2 regions of the Thermobifida alba genome follow, and region 1 is predicted to be linked to the other one. Evidence: predicted binding sites of a transcription regulator. Region 1 holds the regulator's gene; the other holds the start of a gene.
What was found. Region 1 encodes LexA, which represses DNA repair genes until DNA is damaged. Its sites were predicted from a motif close to TCGAACANNTGTTCGA; they were not measured.
Positions count from the first base shown of each region.

Region 2: a site for LexA is predicted at 1,634-1,649, ahead of FOF52_RS14295 (DUF6504 family protein). Genes of this name have one in related genera too.

Region 1 covers NZ_CP051627.1:2,440,498-2,443,961, reverse strand. The annotation lists gene FOF52_RS10825 (hypothetical protein) at 1-55, shown strand, start outside; gene FOF52_RS10820 (hypothetical protein) at 146-937, shown strand; gene lexA (transcriptional repressor LexA) at 1,211-1,975, opposite strand; gene FOF52_RS10810 (LysM peptidoglycan-binding domain-containing protein) at 2,232-2,771, shown strand; gene nrdR (transcriptional regulator NrdR) at 2,994-3,455, shown strand.
Region 2 covers NZ_CP051627.1:3,226,778-3,230,241, forward strand. The annotation lists gene FOF52_RS14280 (N-acetylmuramoyl-L-alanine amidase) at 1-20, shown strand, start outside; gene FOF52_RS14285 (DivIVA domain-containing protein) at 136-771, shown strand; gene FOF52_RS14290 (TetR/AcrR family transcriptional regulator) at 790-1,392, opposite strand; gene FOF52_RS14295 (DUF6504 family protein) at 1,662-1,913, shown strand; gene FOF52_RS14300 (YigZ family protein) at 1,918-2,559, opposite strand; gene FOF52_RS14305 (NUDIX hydrolase) at 2,619-3,110, shown strand; gene FOF52_RS14310 (glutathione peroxidase) at 3,168-3,464, opposite strand, start outside.

The sequences.
Region 1 (3,464 bases):
GCAGGGAGCAATGACCGTAGCCCGCGAGACCGTCGCAGCCCTCGAACAGGAGTGAACCCCGCAGTCGGCTCCGGTGCGGACACCGGAGCCGGTTCCCGTCAGCAACCACGCGGAACATCCGCCAGGTAGTCAGCGAGGACGCCCAATGACCCAACCTCCCCCCAGCGGCCCCCAGCCCTCGTACGGACAGCCCTACGGCCCTCCGCAGCCCCCCTACGGTCCGCAGTTCACCCCCCAGTACGGGCCGCCGGGAGGCTATCCGCCTCCGGCCAAGAAGGGCAACGGCTGCCTGATCGCCGGCGTCCTCACGGGCGCGGTCGCGGTCCTGGCCGTGGCCGGGATCATCGTGTTCTTCGCTCTGCGCAACAACAGCGGCGAACCGGGCGGCGGATCGGGCACCGTGGCCGAGGGGACCCAGGAACCCGACGGCGACGAGACGCAGGAGCCGGAGGAGACGACCCCGCCCCCGCCGCAGGGCGAGTTCACCGAAACGCCCGAGTGCGACGCCGTCGAGCCCGACGGGCTGGATGAGTTCGTTCCCGGCCACACCCTGTCGATCGACGAGGTCGACACCGGCGACCAGGAGTGGTGGGAGGGGTACCACTGCACCTGGGACAACGCGGACTCCTCGGGTGACGGAAGCTACTACTTCCTCACGGTCGTGACCAACGACCCCGATGAGTACGACACCGTCGACGACCTGGACTTCTACGCCGGCGACCACGAGACGGAGAGGGTCTTCGGGCTCGGCGAGGGGGCCGTGTCCTGGTACGACGACTCACGAGAGGTGGGCTGCGTGGCCACCTACATCGAGAACCTGTCGATCTCGTCCTGCTACGACGAGATGAGCGACGGAGAGCCGCTCCCCGAGGAGGAGGCGATCGAGAAGGCCGAGATCCTGGCCGAGGCCACCCTGGAGAAGATCGGGGGCCGGTAACCGGTGGGGTCCCGGCACCGCAGGAGGGCTTGCGGAGCCGGGGACGTTTCCGGCAGCCCCGGGGCGCCTCCCGCCCGGACCGGCGGGGAGGCGCCCCGGGGCCTTTTCCGTCTTCCGGGCGGCCACCGCCGGGCGCGGACCGCACAGGGGTGCGGGACGGGGCGGAGCGGCGGTCCGGGAGCGGGGGAGCGGCTGCGCGCGCCGGCAAACGGCGGGGGTGGGGCCGCCGTCCGGGCGTAGATCACGGGACCGTACCGAAACGAGGCGAAGTCGTTATACCTTGCGGAGTACGGTGACGACCTTGCCCAGGATGGTCGCGGAATCGCCGTTGATCGGTTCGTAGGCGCTGTTCCTGGGGAGCAGCCACACGTGTTCTCCGTCACGCTTGAACACCTTGACGGTGGCCTCGTCGCCCAGCAGCGCGGCCACGATGTCGCCGTTGTTGGCGTCGGGCTGCTGGCGGACCACCACCAGGTCGCCGTCGGTGATGGCGGCGTCGACCATCGAGTCGCCCACGACGGTGAGCATGAACAGCGGGCCCTCGCCGACGAGCTGGCGGGGCAGGGGGAGGACGTCCTCGACGTACTCCTCGGCCAGGATCGGACCGCCCGCCGCGATGCGGCCCAGCAGCGGGATGCCGACCGTGTCGGGGGAGCCCGTCCCCGCCACGCCGCCGAGACCGTTCCGGGAGTGGACGGGGGTTTGGTCCGGAATGCGAATTTCCACCGCCCTTGGGCGATTCTGGTCGCGGTGAAGGTAGCCCTTGCGTTGCAACACCTTCAACTGGTGCGCGACACTTGAGGGGCTGGACAGTCCCACCGCGTCACCGATCTCCCGGATCGACGGCGGATATCCCCGCTCACGCACGTAGCGGTGGATGACGTTCAGGACACTCCGCTGGCGTTCGGTGAGTGTCGGAGCGGCGTCCGTCCCCTTGGTGGAGGTCCCCACGGAGTCATCCGTGCGGACCGGGCGGAGTGCGGAGACGGAACTCTCCTCCGCACGGGGCTTCTGCCCTCCGTGGTTCTCCTCCGGCACGTCCGGCCTCCTCGGCGGTCGGTGTCCTCGGTTGTGGACTGTCGGCTTGCTGTGACGTCGATGCTCGTTCCGAGTGGTTGAGGGCGGCGGTGTGACACGACCGACACCAGTGCTCTACCGGAGCGAAACACAGTCCACGTTAGTCCTTGCACAAGGCAATATCAAACAAACGTTCGAGATGGTGCTGAAAAATTTCCCGGAATGCGGTAGTAATCGAACGCCAGTTCTGGTGGGCGGAGGTTCGAAGGGGAGGACGATGTCCCAGACCGCGCTGCCGTATGCCCCCACGCCATCCGCCGCTGTCCGCGCCCCCCGCCGATCCGCGGGCGATGCGGATGCGACCCGCGGCGGCCCAGGGGCCGATCCCTACGACTGGTCCCAGGAGGTCCCGGAGTGGACCCCCGACTCCGCGCCGACCGGTCGGCGGGAGACGGCCGTCCCCGGCCGCCGCCGGCCCCGGCCCGTCCCCGCCGGACCGCCCCGGCTGACCAGGCGGGGCCGGATCGTCCTGTGCTGCCTGCTCGGCACGGCGGCCGCGGCGGGGTGCGGCCTCCTCGCGGTGACCCTCGTGACCCTGGGGGCCTCCACCGCGGACGCCTCCACCGAGAACTTCCTCCACCTGCCGGAGCGGTCCCACACCGTCGTCGTCAACGAGGGGGACACGCTCTGGGAGATCGCCGAGCGGGTCCGCCCCTCCGAGGACCCGCGCAAGACCGTGGACGAGATCGTCGAACTCAACGGACTGACCGGGCCGGTCCTCGAACCAGGCCAGGAGCTCCTGCTGCCCGCACACTGAAGAGCCCGCGCCCTCCTCCGCCCGCGCCGCCGCGGACACCCTCAGCCACGCTCCGTCTGCGAGCCGGTGACCGTGAGTGGCGACACGCCGGGGGGAAACGGCCCGAGTTGCGCCCGGGACTCCGTCGCCGTAGGTTAGCGACCACTAAATCTGGTGTCTGTGTGGGTGAAACCATCCACAAATTGTGGTTGTCCGGTGTCGACCTGGGAAGGAAGAAGATCGGTGCGCTGCCCCTTCTGCCAGAACCAGGACACCCGGGTGATCGACAGCCGCGCCGCCGAGGAAGGCGCGGCGATCCGACGCCGCCGCTCCTGCCCGGCCTGTGAGCGGAGGTTCACCACCCAGGAGACCGTGCTGCTCATGGTCGCCAAGCGGTCGGGCGTCACCGAGCCCTTCTCCCGCAGCAAGATCATCGCCGGGGTCCGCCGGGCCTGCCAGGGCCGTCCGGTCACCGAGGACGCCCTCGCCGTCCTCGGACAGCGGGTCGAGGAGGCCATCCGCAGCCGCGGGGCCGCCGAGGTCCCCTCCCACGAGATCGGGCTGGCCATCCTCGGGCCCCTGCGCGACCTGGACGAGGTCGCCTACCTGCGCTTCGCGAGCGTCTACCGCAGCTTCGAGTCCCTGGAGGACTTCGAACAGGAGATCGCGGAGCTGAGGGCGGAGCGCACCGCGCCGCAGAACTGACCCACCGAC
Region 2 (3,464 bases), 790 kb from region 1:
AGGACTCCGGCCGCCGGTGACCCCGCGGCCCCGGTGTCCCGTGCAGGTGCGGGACTCCCGAAAACGCCTGTCCTTCTGGACACTCCGCTTTCCCCGTGTATGGTGCCCCTCACTCTCAGTCTGCACAATGTTGCTATGCCACTGACATCCAGTGATGTGCGCGACAAGCGGTTCAGCACCTCGCGCCTGCGCCTGGGATACGTCCAAGAGGACGTCGACGCCCTGCTGCGCAGGGTGGAGGAGACCCTGCGGGCACTCGAACAGGGCACCCGCCCCTCGAAGATCATCACCGCCTCGGACGTGATGCGGTCCCAGTTCCGGACCACCGTGATGCGGCCGGGCTACGACGAGGAGGAGGTGGACGCCTTCCTCGACGAGGTCGCCGAGACCCTGCGGGAGCTCGGCCTGTACTCACAGCAGTTGCGGACCGGCAAGCACAGTGCCGAGTACTTCCGCCGGGCCGCCGCGCCCCGCCCCCGCGAACCCGTCACCCCCCGCATGCGCCCCGAGGACATCCGCAACAAGGGCTTCAACACCACCCGGCTCCGGGTCGGCTACGCGGAGGAGGAGGTGGACGCCTTCCTCGACCTCGCCGAGGCGACCATCGCCGCACTGGTGGAGGGCAGGCCCACCGACACCCCGCTGACCGCCTCCCAGGTGCGGGAAGCCCGCTTCTCCAGCACCCGGCTGCGCTCCGGCTACGTGGAGACGGAGGTGGACGCCTTCCTCGACGAGATCGCCGACGAACTGGAGCGCTACGGACTGCACTGAGCCGGCCCGCGGCGCCGGTCAGCCCTTCCGCAGGCTCGCCAGGAGCAGGTCGGCGTAGTAGACACCCAGCTGGGGGCCGCTCAACTCGCCGTCGGCCCGGTACCACATGCTCAGGTGGTGGATCGAGCCGAAGAAGTAGTTGACCACGATATCCGCCGGGATCTTGTCGTGGAAGACGCCCTCGCGCATTCCTTCCTCGACCAGCGACCGGAACAGTTCGTGGTACCTGCGGCGCTCCCTGCGCACCTCACGCTGGCGTCCGGGGGAGAGCATGTGCAACGAGCGGAAGAAGATGACCATGTCGTCGAGGTTGTCCACGGTGGTGTGGACGACGTCGACGGCCGCCGCGTGCAGGCGCTCGGTCACGTCTCCCCCGCCCTCGACGATCTGGGCGAGCCGGCTCATCTGCAGGTTCAGGACGCGCTGGTAGACCGCGAAGAGCAGGTCGTCCTTGGAGGTGAAGTAGTGGTACATCGCCCCCTTGGTGACCCCGGCGGCCTCGACCAGCTCCTGGACCGAGACCCGGTCGAAACCGCGCTGGGCGAACAGGCGGGTGGCCTCGGTCAGGAGGCGGTCCGGCACGGAGGGGGAGACCGCCCTGGACTCGGTTGACTGCGTCATGTTCCCCTGCCTCTCGCGTTCACCGCGCGTCTGCGGCGCCGTCGCTCCCCGGCTATGCACGTTCCCCAGCATAAGCCACCCGACATACCGGCCAGTATGTCAACTCCCCGGCTTCCGGGACGGCGGTTTCCGACGATATCGGTGACCCTGCGGTAACCGAGCGCCCGAAGCAGCCGGGGTGAACGGCGCGGCTTTTCGTACTAGGGTGAGCCCCCGACGCGCCGCCGCGGACACCCCGGATCCGAACCTGTGTTCGATAGGGTGCGCGGGTGAGTCTCTACAACGAACAGATCGACGTCCGTTCCACCACCGGCGACGCCCCCGCCCTGTTCTCCTGGCGCGGCACCCTCTACCGGGTGCGCCGGGTCATCGGCACCTGGCGCGACGCCGACCCCGCCGCCTCCGCCGAGGTGCGACTGGTCCGGGTGGCGGCCGAGTCCGACCACGGCCACCCCGGTATCGCCGACATCGTGCTGGACACCGCGACCAACCACTGGACGATGCGGCGTCTGTGGCACTGACCGGTCACCGCGCGGTCCCGTCCGCGCCCACCTCGACCTCCACGGTCGTCACCCCCTGCGGTTCGCAGAGGGCCTGCCCGGCGGTGATCTCGGCGACCCACGCCGCGAACTCCGCCGGGTCGGTCCCGTCCAGCGCGACGTCCACCTCGACATCGGCGCCGTAGCGCACGTCCAGCACCCGGTGCGGCGACTCCCGCAGGTCGCTCTCCAGCCGCCCGGCCTGCTGGTAGTCGGCCAGCACCGTCATCACCGGCAGCGAGCGCCGCTCCAGGACCCCCACCGCGTCGACCGCCGCGGACACCGCGCTGCCGTAGGCCCGGATCAGTCCGCCCGCGCCGAGCTTGATCCCGCCGAAGTAGCGGGTCACCACCGCGACGGTGTCGGTGAGTCCGCGGTGGCGCAGCACCTCCAGCATGGGCACCCCCGCCGTCCCCGCGGGCTCCCCGTCGTCGCTGGACCGCTGCACCCCGCCGTCCTCGCCCAGCACGTAGGCGGTGCAGTTGTGGGTGGCGTTCCAGTGCAGTCTGCGCCGCTCCGCGATGAACGCCCGCGCCTCGTCCTCGTCCGCCACCCGGGCCAGCGCGCAGATGAACCGGGACTTCTTGATGTCGATCTGGTGCTCGCCGCCGCGTCTGATCGTTCTCATACCGCTCCCGATCGTACGCGCCGCGCCGCACGCCGCCGGGGCTCTGTAGGGTCGGTGCCATGCCGACACCCCCATTCGTCCTGCGGCTGCGCGAGCACGTGGGACACGGACTGCTGCCCCTGGTCGGAGTGACGGCGGTGGTCGTCGCCCCGGACGGGCGCATCCTGCTGCACCGGCGCGCCGACGACGGGCGCTGGTGCACCCCCGGCGGCCTCGTGGAGCCCGGCGAGCAGCCCGCCGCCACGCTGGTGCGCGAACTGGAGGAGGAGACCGGGCTCCGCGTCCACCCCGAGGTGCTGGTCAGCGCGGTCATGGAGGAACCCCACACCTACCCGAACGGGGACCGGGTGCAGATCCTCGACCTCACCTTCCGCTGCCGTCCGGTCTCGGGCGAGGCCCGCGTCAACGACGACGAGTCCCTGGAGGTGCGCTGGTTCGACTACGCCGGACTGCCTCCGATGCCGGGCCGCATCATGCGCCGCATCGACCACGCGCTGGCGGGGAGGGTCGGCTGGTTCGACCTCCGCGACGGCCCGTGGCGCGAGCCCTGACCCGCGCCGGCCCTCTCCGCCCGGCGCGTCCCCGACGGGCCGCGCCGGAGCCGGTGGTCAGTTCGGCAGGTTCTCCTCGATCGCGCTGATGATCTCGGGGTCCTCGGGCTCCACCCGGGGCCGGAAGCGGTGCAGCACCTTTCCGCCGGGGGCGACGAGGAACTTCTCGAAGTTCCACTGGACGTCCCCCGCCACCCCCTGGGAGTCGCGGGTCTTGGTCAGCTCGGCGTACAGGGGGTGCCGGCCGGGTCCGTTGACCTCCATCTTCTCCAGCATGGGGAAGCTGATGCCGTAGGTGGTGGCGCAGAAGAGCCGGATCTCCCCGGCGTCCCCCGGCTCCTGCCCGGCGAACTG